One region of the Chitinimonas lacunae genome, then DNA from elsewhere that is predicted to be linked to it. Evidence: predicted binding sites of a transcription regulator. Region 1 holds the regulator's gene; each other region holds the start of a gene.
What was found. Region 1 encodes FliA, which starts transcription of late flagellar genes. Its sites were predicted from a motif close to GCTAAAGNTNNNNNNNNNNCNGCCGATAAT; they were not measured.
Positions count from the first base shown of each region.

Region 2: a site for FliA is predicted at 2,308-2,337, ahead of ACFOW7_RS19880 (flagellin N-terminal helical domain-containing protein). Genes of this name have one in related genera too.
Region 3: a site for FliA is predicted at 2,459-2,488, ahead of flgM (flagellar biosynthesis anti-sigma factor FlgM). Genes of this name have one in related genera too.

Region 1 covers NZ_JBHSBU010000001.1:1,169,325-1,173,477, forward strand. Annotated here, with positions in the region: gene rmuC (DNA recombination protein RmuC) at 1-625, opposite strand, end outside; gene flgA (flagellar basal body P-ring formation chaperone FlgA) at 809-1,510, shown strand; gene ACFOW7_RS05125 (RNA polymerase sigma factor FliA) at 1,761-2,510, shown strand; gene ACFOW7_RS05130 (flagellar motor protein) at 2,572-3,312, shown strand; gene ACFOW7_RS05135 (lysophospholipid acyltransferase family protein) at 3,332-4,075, shown strand.
Region 2 covers NZ_JBHSBU010000001.1:4,629,388-4,633,540, reverse strand. Annotated here, with positions in the region: gene fliD (flagellar filament capping protein FliD) at 1-70, opposite strand, end outside; gene ACFOW7_RS19885 (flagellar protein FlaG) at 124-507, opposite strand; gene ACFOW7_RS19880 (flagellin N-terminal helical domain-containing protein) at 588-2,165, opposite strand; gene ACFOW7_RS19875 (glycosyltransferase) at 2,550-4,153, opposite strand, start outside.
Region 3 covers NZ_JBHSBU010000001.1:1,881,752-1,885,904, reverse strand. Annotated here, with positions in the region: gene ACFOW7_RS07675 (S49 family peptidase) at 1-664, shown strand, start outside; gene motD (flagellar motor protein MotD) at 702-1,493, shown strand; gene ACFOW7_RS07665 (flagella synthesis protein FlgN) at 1,610-2,089, opposite strand; gene flgM (flagellar biosynthesis anti-sigma factor FlgM) at 2,093-2,404, opposite strand; gene fliW (flagellar assembly protein FliW) at 2,616-3,032, shown strand; gene ACFOW7_RS07650 (acetyl-CoA carboxylase carboxyltransferase subunit alpha) at 3,260-4,153, shown strand, end outside.

The DNA.
Region 1 (4,153 bases):
TGATGGTCTGGGTCAGCTGCTCGGTGGTGCGATGGAGCGTGCCCATCAGCAGCTCCTGCTGGCTGCGGCCCTGCTCGCCCAGCAGCCGGCCGACTGTCTCGAGCACTTCGCTGCGCAGTTGATCCTGTTTTTGCTGTACAGCGGCCGAGATTTCGGCCAGTTGCTTGGACATCGCCTCGCGGCTGTCGGACAGCGCCTGGGCCTGGGTCAGTTGCAGCGCCTGGAGCGAGCCCGATTGGGCGATCTGGGCGGCCTGGAGCGACTCGGTCTGGGCCGAGCGCAGCTGTTCGAGCCCGAGACGGGTGTCCTTGAGGTCGCGGCTGACCGAATCGCGCAGCCGGTCGAATGCCTGGCCCACGCCGTCGCGCAGCCGGTCGGCCGACTCGGTCAGGCTGTCGCGCAGCCGCTCGCCCTGATCGGAGAAACCGTTCGACAGCGCCTCGGCCTGACGGTGCAGGCCACCGTGTAGGTCCTGCAACACGGCGCGATGCTTCTCTTCGAGCAAGGCGGTCAGTACCTCGACACTGGCGCGCTGGGTCTCGACCACCAGATTGAGGCGGAAGATCACAATGGCGCCGGCGAGCAGCACGGTCAGCGCGACGATGGCAAACAAGGCTTCCAGCATGGGGAGATTCCAGACGGCGCAAAAGCGCCGATCATACCCCGATTGCCGGGCTGCGCCCAATCGCCGCCTGGCGTTGCTTTCGCCGGTCGCCGCCGCTAAGGTGAAAACATCCCCGACAGACTTGCCAAGCCACGGCTGGCTCGTCAAACTCCCAGCCCAACGTCATATTCATACTGTCAGCCTATGTCGCGTCGATGTGTTCCCGCCCTTTGTTGCAGCCTGCTCGCCACCTTGCTGGCGCTGCCCGGCCAGGCTGCCGAACGGCAGAGTCTTGAAGCGATCAACGAGGTTGTCCGTCAATTTGTCCAGGCCCAGCTCGCCAGCTATGGCGAACGTGCCAGTTTCCAGCTCGGCCGGCTCGACAACCGGCTCCAGCTGGCCGCCTGCGCCCAGCTCGACCCACAATTGCCCAAGGGCAGCCGTCTGCTTGGCAATACCAGCGTCAGCGTGCGCTGCGTCAAGGGCGCACGCTGGACGGTCAGCGTACCGGTGGCGGTCTCGATCCAGAGCGAATACTGGGTAACGGCCCGGCCGCTGCCGGCCGGTCATGAAATCAGCGCCGCCGACCTCGAAAAACGCAGCGGCGATCTGAGCCAGATCAGCGGCAATGTGATTGCCGACCCGGCCCAGGCCATCGGCCGCAATCTGGTGGGCGGCGCCCCGGCCGGCGCGCCGCTGCGGGCCGAGATGCTGCGCGCCTCGTTTGCGGTACGGGCCAATGACTTTGTCCGGGTCATCGCCCATGGCAGCGGCTTCGAGGTCGCCACCGAGGGCCGCGCCCTGGCCAATGCCGCCGAAGGCCAGCAGGTCAGCGTGCGGATGAATTCGGGTGCCGTCGTGCAAGGGATTGCCCGCGCCGACGGTTCGGTCGAGATCAAATACTGACATTCCGAGATTCCCTTACCCAGTCCCTGCACCGGTTTTTTTGTGGAGCCGGGAATTCCCCTAGCTGGAAACATTTCTGCCAACCCTCTGCAAGACAAGAAGCTGAATATTTATAGAAATATAAACATTCGGCTTCAATGCTTTTCCCCACACCCGCTCGGGCATTCTCAGGTCTGCCGTGCCGAGCTGGTCAAACCCGCCATGCTGGTGCATAAACTTAAGACAACATCTTCTTCCCGTACCGCAAACGATGCCTTCTCCGCGCGCCCTTGGCATGTATCGGCAGAACGCCACCGATCCGGTGGAAGAGCGCGTGCGTACCCATGCCCCGCTGGTCAAGCGGCTGGCCTACCATATGATCGCCAAGTTGCCCGCCAGCGTCGAAGTCGATGACCTGATCCAGGCCGGCCTGATCGGCTTGATGGAGGCCGCGCGCAATTTCGATCCGGCCGCCGGTGCCCAGTTCGAGACCTATGCAAGCCAGCGCATCCGTGGCGCCATGCTCGACGAGCTGCGCGAGGCCGACTGGCTGCCCCGGCATATCCGCAAATCGATGCGCGATATCGAACGCGCCCTGGTCAAGCTGGAACACCAGTTGGGTCGCGCCCCGAACGAAATCGAAATGGCTCAGGCCATGAACCTGCCGCTGGCCGAATACCAGACCCTGCTGGCCGACGCCCGTGGCCATCAACTGATCTACTACGAGGATTTCGACAACGACGAAGGCCAGCGCGATGCGCTCGATGGTCTGGCGGCCGATTTCAAATCCGACCCGCTCAACGATCTGGACGAAGACGCCTTCCGTCGCACCCTGGTCCATTCGATCGAACATCTGCCCGAACGCGAAAAAATGGTGATGGCGCTCTATTACAACGAAGAGCTGAACCTCAAGGAGATCGGCGCCGTACTTGGCGTGTCGGAATCACGGGTCTGCCAGTTGCACAGCCAGGCCATTGCCCGACTGCGCGCCAAACTCAGCGACTGGACCCAAAACCGCTAATCGAGCAGCCCGCCCACCGGGTTCGGTATAAAAAACTTCCTGACAGCATGATCCACGCCGCATGGACAAACTCAGCCTGATCGGCATTTTTATCGGCCTGCTGGCCATCATTGGCGGCCAGATACTCGAGGGGGGACGCATCCGTTCGCTCTTGCAGATCACCGCCTTTTTCATCGTGATCGGCGGCACCATGGGGGCGGTGCTATTGCAGAGCAGCGCTGCCCACTTCAAGGCGGGCGTCAAGATGTTCAGATGGATTCTCCAGCCGCCCGAGCAGAACCTCGAAGGCTGGGTCAAGCAGATCCTGGCCTGGAGCAATACCGCCCGCCGTGGCGGCCTGCTGGCGCTCGAAGGGCCGATGCAAGCGGAGAAGGACCCGTTCGTCAAGCGTGCCTTGCAGATGCTGGTCGATGGTGCCGAGCCCGAGGCGATCCGTCACACGATGGAACTGGAAATCGACGTCTACGAAGAAAACTGCCGCGCCGCTGCCAAAATCTGGGAAGCAGCGGGCGGCTATGCCCCGACCATCGGTATTCTGGGCGCGGTCATGGGGCTGATTCATGTGATGGAGAACCTGTCCGACCCGGCCAAGCTCGGCAGCGGCATCGCGGTCGCTTTTGTGGCCACCATTTATGGGGTCGGCTCGGCCAATCTGTTCTTTCTGCCGATCGGCAACAAGCTCAAATCGATTATCGGCCGTGAGGTAAAACGTCGTGAACTGGTGGTCGAAGGGCTGTTTGGCATCGCCCACGGCGAAAATCCGCGCATTATCGACAGCAAGCTGCGTGGCTTCTTGATTTGAACCCTGATTCGAAACCGCCATGATCTTCCTGCTGCGGCTGTTGTGGCGCTTATTGGCCCTGCTCGACCTTGCTGCCGCCAGCCTGCTGATGGTGGCGCTGGCCCCGCTGCCCGCTCCATGGCTGCGCCGTTTCTACCGCCCGCTGTTTCGGGCCTGGTGCCGCGCCTTTATCCGGGCGCTCGGGGTCGAGCTGCGCCTGCACCAGCACCTGCGCCGGCCGCTGCCGCAGCAATATGTGCTGATCGCCAATCATCCCTCGGCCTTCGAAGATTTGGGCATCCCGGCCCTGTTTGACGCCCGCTCGCTGGCCAAGGCCGAAGTGGCCGACTGGTGGCTGGTCGGTCGGATCGCCACCGCCGCCGATACGCTCTATGTACGGCGCGAATCGGCCGAATCACGCAAGACCGCCACGCTCGCGCTGATCGAGGCGCTGTGCCGGGGCGACAATATCGCCCTCTACCCCGAAGGCGGCTGCAAAGGCCGTCGTCTGTCCGGCCGCTTTTTCAACGGCGCCTTCGTCGCAAGCTTCGAGACCGGGGTGCCGATTTTGCCAGTCTTTCTGCACTACCAGGCCCAGGCCGATTTCGAATGGGGCGACCAGCATCTGCTGCGCAAAATCTGGGAAATCGCCACCATCAGCAACCCGCGGGCGGACTACCATCTGTTCGACCCGATCGACCCGCGCCATTTCGATTCGGCCGAGGCACTCAAGGAACACTGCTACCGGCTGTATTTGCAATGGCAGGCGCGCTTTCTCGATTGATGGGTAGCTTGCTTCCTGCGCGCGAGGCAATGAGGTGGATGCGGTTACAGCATGTCCGTTTCACCGGGCGTCGCCGCC
Region 2 (4,153 bases), 3.5 Mb from region 1:
GCTTCATCAAATCCGTGACCATACCGCTCAGATTCAGGCCGGAGCCGATACCCAACGAAGACAGTGCCATGATGGACTCCTCTCGCCAGGCCGGCCGACGCATCCGGGCGCCGACCAGCTTCGCTACGCTTTTTCTTCAATCAACATTCCTTGGAGCTTGTCGATGGCCTTGGCAATCGACAAAACCTCCTCAGATGGAATCTGGCGAATCACTTCCTTGGAATCGACGTCGACCAATTTGACAATGTTCATCTTGGTGTCTTCATCGACCGAAAACTGCAAGGAGCGATTGAACGAAGTCACCGTCTGGTTCAACTTCTCGACCGCCTTTTTGACATCGCCGGAATCTGCCGTGGCGCGAGACGCTTGAACCGCATCACTCGACACCTTGACCGCTTCAGCACTGACTTTGCTCGTTTCTGCTGCGGCGAGTTGGGCACGCTGTTGCGGCGCCGATTCGTTTTGCAGCGGAGGGGTCAACGCCGTATTTACCGATTGCACTTGCATGATGGCATCTCCTGGACAGATGCCCCGGCCGCCTGCCAGCAACCGGGGCAATGCTTAGACCTTAGTCAATCACTCGGAGATTATCCACGCAACAGGCTCAATACTTGGTTCGGCAGCGCATTGGCTTGAGCCAGCATCGCCGTACCTGCTTGTTGCAAGATCTGTGCCCGAGTCAGGTTGGCCGTTTCCTGGGCAAAGTCCGCATCGCGGATGCGCGACCGGGCGGAAGACAGGTTCTCGGAAGTGATCTTCAGATTCGAGATCGTCGCTTCGAACCGGCTTTGCAGTGCACCGAACTTGGCGCGTTGGTCGTTGACCAGGGTGAGTGCGTCATCAACCACCCGCAGTGCTTGCGAGGCCTTTTCCGCGGTCGAGATATCGAGATCCTGAACCGTCTTGAGAGAGCCTGCAAGAGTGGTATTAGCGGCCAGGGCTTCGTCGTCCACCACACCAGCAGCAAACTCGGCGGTCGTGGTCTTGATGGCGTAAGAACTCGACGAGTTGAGTACTACCTGACCACCGATCGTCATCACCCCGGCGGTCGTGGTCGCATCAAGCGAAGCCACCGTCGCAGTACCACTGGACAGGACATTGATCACACCTGCCGCACTACCGCCATCGGCCGCGATATTGATATTGGCGCCATCTTCCGCAGTCAGGGTGACACCGAACTGACCATCCTTGTCATACACCCGGGCCGAGATACCGGTCTTCGAGGACTGCTTGTTGAAAGCGTCGACCGCCTGCTGCAAGTCTTCCTTCTCGACCGTTCCGTCATTGTCGAGGTCAGTGACGTTGAACGACACCAGTTGGGCAGTGCTGTTGCGACCGATCACATGCAGGTTGTAGGCACCGCTACCGGCACTGTTGGTGGCCGTGCCACTGAACGACAGCGTGGTCTCGGTCCGGGCCGTGGCAGTCACGCCCACATTGGCGGCGTTGATCTTGTCGGCGATGGTCTTGGCCGAACCTGAGGTATCGACCGAGATCGTGGTGCCGTTGATCGAGAAATCGCCAGCCGTACTCACCACTGCACCCGAAGTGGTCAGGGTTTGCGCAGTCAGGGCAGAGGCGCCGCCAGTAAAGGTGCCGGATACCGAATTCGATACCGACGACGTGCCAGTCCCGTTACCCACACCCAGCTGATACGAACCGTACTGAGTAGTGCGGAAGTTGTTGGTGGTGGCCGTGATGGTCTGGTTAGCGTTGGCGCCAATCTGGAAGGTCGAGGAAGTGAAACTACCGTCGAACAGCTTCTGGCCGTTGAACTCTGTCGACAGCGAGAAGCGCTCCAGTTCGGAAACCAGCTGGTTTACTTCAGCATTCAGGGCGCTGCGGTCGGTTGCCGAGTTGGTGGCATTGCCCGACTGCACAGCCAGTTCACGCACACGCTGCAAAATATTGCCCATCTGCTGCAACGCGCCTTCGGCGGTCTGCGACAGCGAGACACCATCGTTGGCGTTGCGGCCGGCTTGGTCCATACCGCGGATCTGAGCCGAAAAGCGCTCGGAGATCGCGAGACCGGCGGCGTCGTCCTTGGCGCTGTTGATGCGCAGGCCCGAGGACAGGCGTTGCAGCGAAGTCGCCAGCGACGCCGACGAGGTGCCCAGGTTGCGTTGCGCATTGAGCGACTGAATATTTGTTTGGATGACTTGCATGATCTCGATCTCCGGTTTGGGTCAGGTCAGTCAGGCCGTTCCTGTACGCAGTCCTGAATCCTCTTGCTGTCTATATCGGCAGGTCGTCCGGGGACTTTAATGACTTTGTCGCTCACGCTACGGCCGTGCCAACCACGGATGCCTTATCGACCTCATGCCGGAATACTTTAGTCAAACTTGACAAAACACTGACATACAAAAATCATGCAAAGAGATTGCTATACATTTTGTCTTTTAAAAGCAAAAACAAAAAAGCCATACCCTTCTGGATATGGCTTCCCACTACGCAAACCGTCTGCTCAACTCCCAAGCAACAAGTACCAGATCAGGTGATAAGACAAAAAAATTCCAATTTATTGCTGAGCTTTGCCTGGTCTGAGCCGCTTAGTCGGGCAGCCAGGCCTTGAGCCAGCGGTCCAGGTTGTCCCCATCGAGCATCCAGTCTCGCCGTACCGCTTCGCGCAATTCATCGCCTTGCCGGGCCGCAGCGTCCAGATCGGCCAGATGGGCGCGGATCGCCTCCATCCAATCCTTGTATTTGTTCTTGACCAGCGTCACGGGCAGACCACAGCGATAGGGGGCGATATCGGTAGCGATCACCGGGTAGCCGTTGATCCCATACTCAAGCAGCCGCAGATTGCTCTTGCACAGATTAAAGGTATTGATCTCGAGCGGAGCCAGCGCGAGATCCAAGTCGAGGGCGGCAAGTTTTGCCGGATAGTCGCCGGTCGGGACACCTGCATGATATTCGGCCACGAACGGCTCGATCTCCTTGGGCATCATGCCAAAGAACACCCAATCGACTTCGGGGGCCAAGTCGCGCACCACTTCGACGATCAGCGCCAGGTCGCCGCTATGGCCGATACCGCCGGCCCAGCCCACGCGCGGACGCGGGCCGACTCGGCGGCGCGGGGTGGCTTGCCACCAGTCGGGATGCAGATAGTTGTGCACCACGCGCAGATTCGGATGGAAGCCTTCTAGCGCCTCGGCAAGCGGCTCGGTCGATACCACAAAGCGATCGACATAGCCCAGGGCCTTGCGCAGCGATTTGACCAGATCCTTGGGCATATGCTCGCGGTGCACGCTCTTGACCGGCAGATTGGGCAGGTAGTCGTCCAGCTCATACACCATAAAGGCGCCCGAATAGTCGCGATAGCGTGCCATCGCTTCGAGCTGGACCGGGGTGAGCTGGCGCTGCAACACGATGGCGTCGGCCTTGATCCTGGCAATCTCGGCCGGCAGCATGAACAGCTCGTAGCTCGGCTGCACCAGTGCGCGCCCGGTCTCCAGCAGCCGTTCGCCCGGCGCCAGAATGCGGTAGTGACCGCAACCGGTCTGGTCGGCCGGATGGACCAGAATGCTCGGCGCCGGCTGCCAATCGACAAAGCGCCGGGTCAGCACCGGGTTGGTCTCGATGGCGCAGTCGCGCTGGCGCAGGCTCAGATTCGGGTTGTAGGCCGGATCGCGTACCAGTTGCGGCAGCCACTTACGATAGAAGGCGCGCTGTTCGCCGGCAAAGCGCGCCTGCCGCGCCTCGTCGGGCCGGCCTTCCACCGCGTTGCGCTGGCTGGCCGAGCCTTCGTGCAGCAAGGTGGCGTAAGGAGTCCAGACGATCCGGTAGCCACGCTCGCGTACCTTGAGGCATAGATCGACGTCGTTGTACGACACCTTGAAGTCCGACTCGTCGAGCCCGCCGACCTCCTCGTAGATCGATTTACGGATCATCAGGCAAGCCGCCGTCACGGCTGAATACTCCTGGTCGACCTGTAGCCGTCCCATATAGCCCGGCTCGCGCAGCGAAGCGCCCAGGAAAGGATGTTCGGCCGGGCCGAGCATGCCCAGCACCACGCCGGCGTGCTGGACCCGGCCATCGGGGAACAGCAGCTTGGCACCGACGATGCCGACTTCGGGTCGCTGGGCATGGTTGAGCAGTGCTTCGATCCAGTCGTTCTGGACCACGGCGGTATCGTTGTTGAGCAAAAGCAGAT
Region 3 (4,153 bases), 710 kb from region 1:
GTTCAAAGACAACAACACCAAGGGCGTGGTGCTGCGCATCAATAGCCCGGGCGGCAGTCCGGTCCAGGCAGGCCAGATCAATGATGAAATCCGCCGTCTGCGCAAGCTCCATCCCGATGTGCCGCTCTACGCGGTGGTCGAGGATATCTGCGCCTCGGGTGGCTATTATGTGGCCGTGGCGGCTGATAAGATCTTCGTCGACAAGGCAAGCCTGGTCGGTTCGATCGGTGTGCTGATGGACGGCTTCGGCTTTACCAGCGCCATGGACAAGCTCGGAGTGGAGCGGCGATTGCTGACTGCTGGCGAGAACAAGGGCTTTCTCGATCCGTTCTCTCCGCAGAATCCTGAGCAGGTCCAATATGCCAAGACCATGCTCGGTGAAGTCCACCAGCAGTTTATCGATGTGGTGCGGCAAGGCCGGGGCAAGCGGCTCAAGGAAGACCAGACCTTGTTCTCCGGTCTGATCTGGAGCGGCGAGAAGAGCGTGGCGCTGGGCTTGACCGATGGTCTGGCGAGCGCCGATACGGTGGCACGCGATGTGATCAAGGCCGAAAACCTGGTCGATTTCACGCCGCGCGAGTCGTTGGTGGACCGCTTTGCCCGCTCGCTTGGCACTGCCGCAGGCGAGCAGCTGGGCACCACCTTCGAACTCAAGATGCGCTAAGCTCAAGCAGACGGCCCGTCTGACCAGGGAGAGGGCGATGGCGCGCAAGACCAAGCACGAAGAGCACGAGAATCATGAACGCTGGCTGGTGTCCTATGCCGACTTCATCACGCTGCTGTTCGCTTTTTTTGTGGTGATGTACGCCATCTCCCAGGTCAACGAAGGCAAGTACCGGGTACTGTCCGATTCCCTGGTACTGGCCTTCAACAAGCAGCAACCCACCAGTCCCACCCTGATCCAACCCAATACCCCACCGACCGGCTCGGCCCAGCCCAAGCTGATCGATCTGCCTTTTCGCAATAATCGCGCGGCCCAGGAGCGGCAGCAGCAAGCCGAGAAAATGAAGGATATGGCGCGCGATCTGCAAAAGACCCTGGCCTCGCTGATCGAGGAGGGACAGGTCAGGGTGACGGAGAGCCGACGGGGGATTGCGATTGAGATCAATGCCAGTCTGCTGTTTCCCACCGGATCGGCCACGCTGGACGCCAAGTCGAGCGAGACCCTGCTGACCATCGCCCGCAAGCTCGCGGCTGCCGAGAATCTTATCCAGATCGAAGGGCATACCGATAATCAGCCGATCCGCTCGGTCCAGTTTCCTTCCAACTGGGAATTGTCGGCAGCACGGGCCGGGACGGTGGTGCGCCTGTTCGAGAGTGCCGGGGTCGGGGCGCGTCGGTTGGTGGCCATCGGTTACGCCGACAACCGGCCGCTTGATGGCAACGACAGCTCGGAAGGCCGGGCGCGCAATCGGCGAGTGGCGATCCAGATACTGTCGGATGCGAAGGAGGAAGTGGCTACCCTGCCGATACCTGAAGCTGATGGGCAGTAGCCAGCTTCTTGAAATGGAAAGAAAACTGCAAATCCTTTGCAATACATGTTGTCGAATTAAAACAGAAATGAAATAAATTGACCGCCGCCTTGTGCGGGTGGTCTAGGTGGAGGCAATCAGGCTTTGCCCAGAGAGTGGCCCGAGCTGCTCAGGCGAGGCTGGCCGTAGGCGTCGTAGGAGAGATTGCCGGCGCGTTCGTTCTGGAACAGGGCGATCATCTGCTGGTTCTGCTGCTGGCGGGTATTGATCAGTTGACCGTTGGTCTGATTGAGGGCGCTGGCGTGACGGGCTTTCTGTAGCAGGTCGCGCCATTGTGCCGCGAGGGCGGGGAAGTCGGCTGCTGGCAGTCGGGTGACGGCAAGCATTTCATGCGGGACATTGTCGTCGATTGCTACGCCGTTCAGATCAAACAGGCGTTTGCGTTCGCGTGCGAGCATTTCCAGAGTCTGTGCACGCTCGGCTTTCTGTTTGGCAATCTCGATCAGATCGGCGAGATCGTTGGCGATCAAGGCCGCCTGCTCGCGTTCGAGCACGGCGATAAAACGATCGAGCTCAATAAGCTCCGCCGCGAATGCCTGGGATAGCAGCGATTCCAAAACTTACCCCTTGTCGGAGAGCAGTTCCTTGACGCTGGCCATCAGCTTGTCGGCGATGGCATCGGGGCGGATGGTAAAGCGGCCTTCGGCGATTGCCTGTCGGATTTCGGCCACTTTGTTTTCATCGATGACCGGCGTGTTGGCGAGATTGGCTTCCATCGCTTGTAGTTTGGCGCTGAAGGCATTGACCTCGACGCTGTCGCCGCGTTGTTCCGGCGCGGCGGTCTCGCCGGTGGCCGCACGCGTCGTCGTGCGGCTGTCGGTGGGGCGGGTCAAACCGGTAAGAAGCGGTTTGCCGCTGTTGTCGATTTTCATGATTTAGCCTCTACTTCCCATAGCCTCGCGAAACCCCGGAGGTATCCTACGTGCCTTATCGGACGCGGAGCAAGGAACTTTAGACCTGGTTAACAATATTTTTTCCTGATCCGCCCGCTTGCTCTGGCAACGGTTCTGCCTTGGCTTGCTCAAAGAATTTCGGCTAGATTCAGGTCAACTTGACGATAGAACAAAAGACGCGAGCGACACGATGAATATCATTTCTCCGCGCTTTGGTGCCCTCGATATCGACGACAGCACCACCATCTGCTTTCCGCAGGGATTGCCAGGCTTCGAACATTGTCACCAGTTCAAGCTGCTGCATGAAGACGTGCCCGAGCCCAAGGTGTGGTGGCTGCAATCGCTTGATGACCCTGATGTGATATTCAGCCTGATCGAGGCGGGGATGCTCGGGGTCAACTATCAGATTGTGTTGAGCGATGCCGAAGCCGAGCTGCTTCAAGTCAACGATCCCAACGATATCGCCCTGTTACTGACGCTGAGCCGTCAGGACGGCGGCGGTGAAATCCGTGCCAATACCCAGTCTCCCATCCTGCTCAATGTGGCTAGCCGGCTGGCGCTCCAGAAAGCCGGGCTGCGGGCCGAGATTGTCTTTACTAATGAGTAGGTTTCCCTGCCGCTCCCGGACACATGCTTGGTGTCCGGGCTTGTCAATCTTGTGGTTCCCGGGCGTTCCGCTATGATGGCGCGGTTTTGCCGGGAAGCCGGCTTGGACCTGTCAGACAAATTATAAGAATGTCGTCGTCCCGCCGGCCCGTGCGCTTGCCGCCCCGGACCCGACGGCATTCCCCGTGGATTGAGCGCCCTTAGGCGCGGCGCCGGATGCTTCACACGATGAAAACCACCTTTCTCGATTTCGAACAGCCCATTGCCGAACTCGAAGGCAAGATCGAAGAGCTTCGCTTCGTCCAGGACGATACGGCGGTCGATATCTCGGTCGAAATCGGCCACCTCCAGAAAAAAAGCCAGGAGCTGACCAAGACCATCTACGCCAAGCTCACGCCTTGGCAGATTTCCCAAGTCGCCCGGCATCCGCAGCGGCCGCTGACACTTGATTACATCCAGGGACTGTTCACCGATTTCGAAGAGCTGCACGGCGACCGTACTTTTGCTGACGACCCGGCCATCGTTGGCGGCCTTGCCCGTTTCAATGGCCAGTCGGTGATGGTGATCGGCCAGCAGAAGGGGCGTGATACCAAGGAAAAGATCTACCGCAACTTCGGCATGCCCAAGCCAGAAGGCTACCGCAAGGCACTGCGCCTGATGCGGCTGGCCGAGAAGTTCGGTATCCCCGTGCTGACCCTGGTCGATACCCAGGGTGCCTATCCCGGCGTCGGCGCCGAAGAGCGTGGTCAGAGCGAGGCCATTGGCCGCAATCTGTTTGAGATGACCCAATTGCGGGTGCCGGTGGTGGTCACGGTGATCGGTGAAGGCGGCTCGGGTGGGGCGCTGGCGATTGCCGTGGGCGACGTGGTGCAGATGCTGCAATACGCCACCTATTCGGTGATCTCGCCCGAAGGTTGTGCCTCGATTCTATGGCGTAGTGCCGACAAGGCGCCCGAAGCCGCCGAAACCCTGGGTATTACCGCCGCCCGTCTCAAAACCCTGGGGCTGATCGACAAAGTCGTGCCGGAACCGCTGGGCGGTGCCCATCGCGACCCGCAGGCCATGATGACCACGCTGCGCAAGAGCCTGCAAGACGCGCTGAAAAACCTCCAGGACAAACCG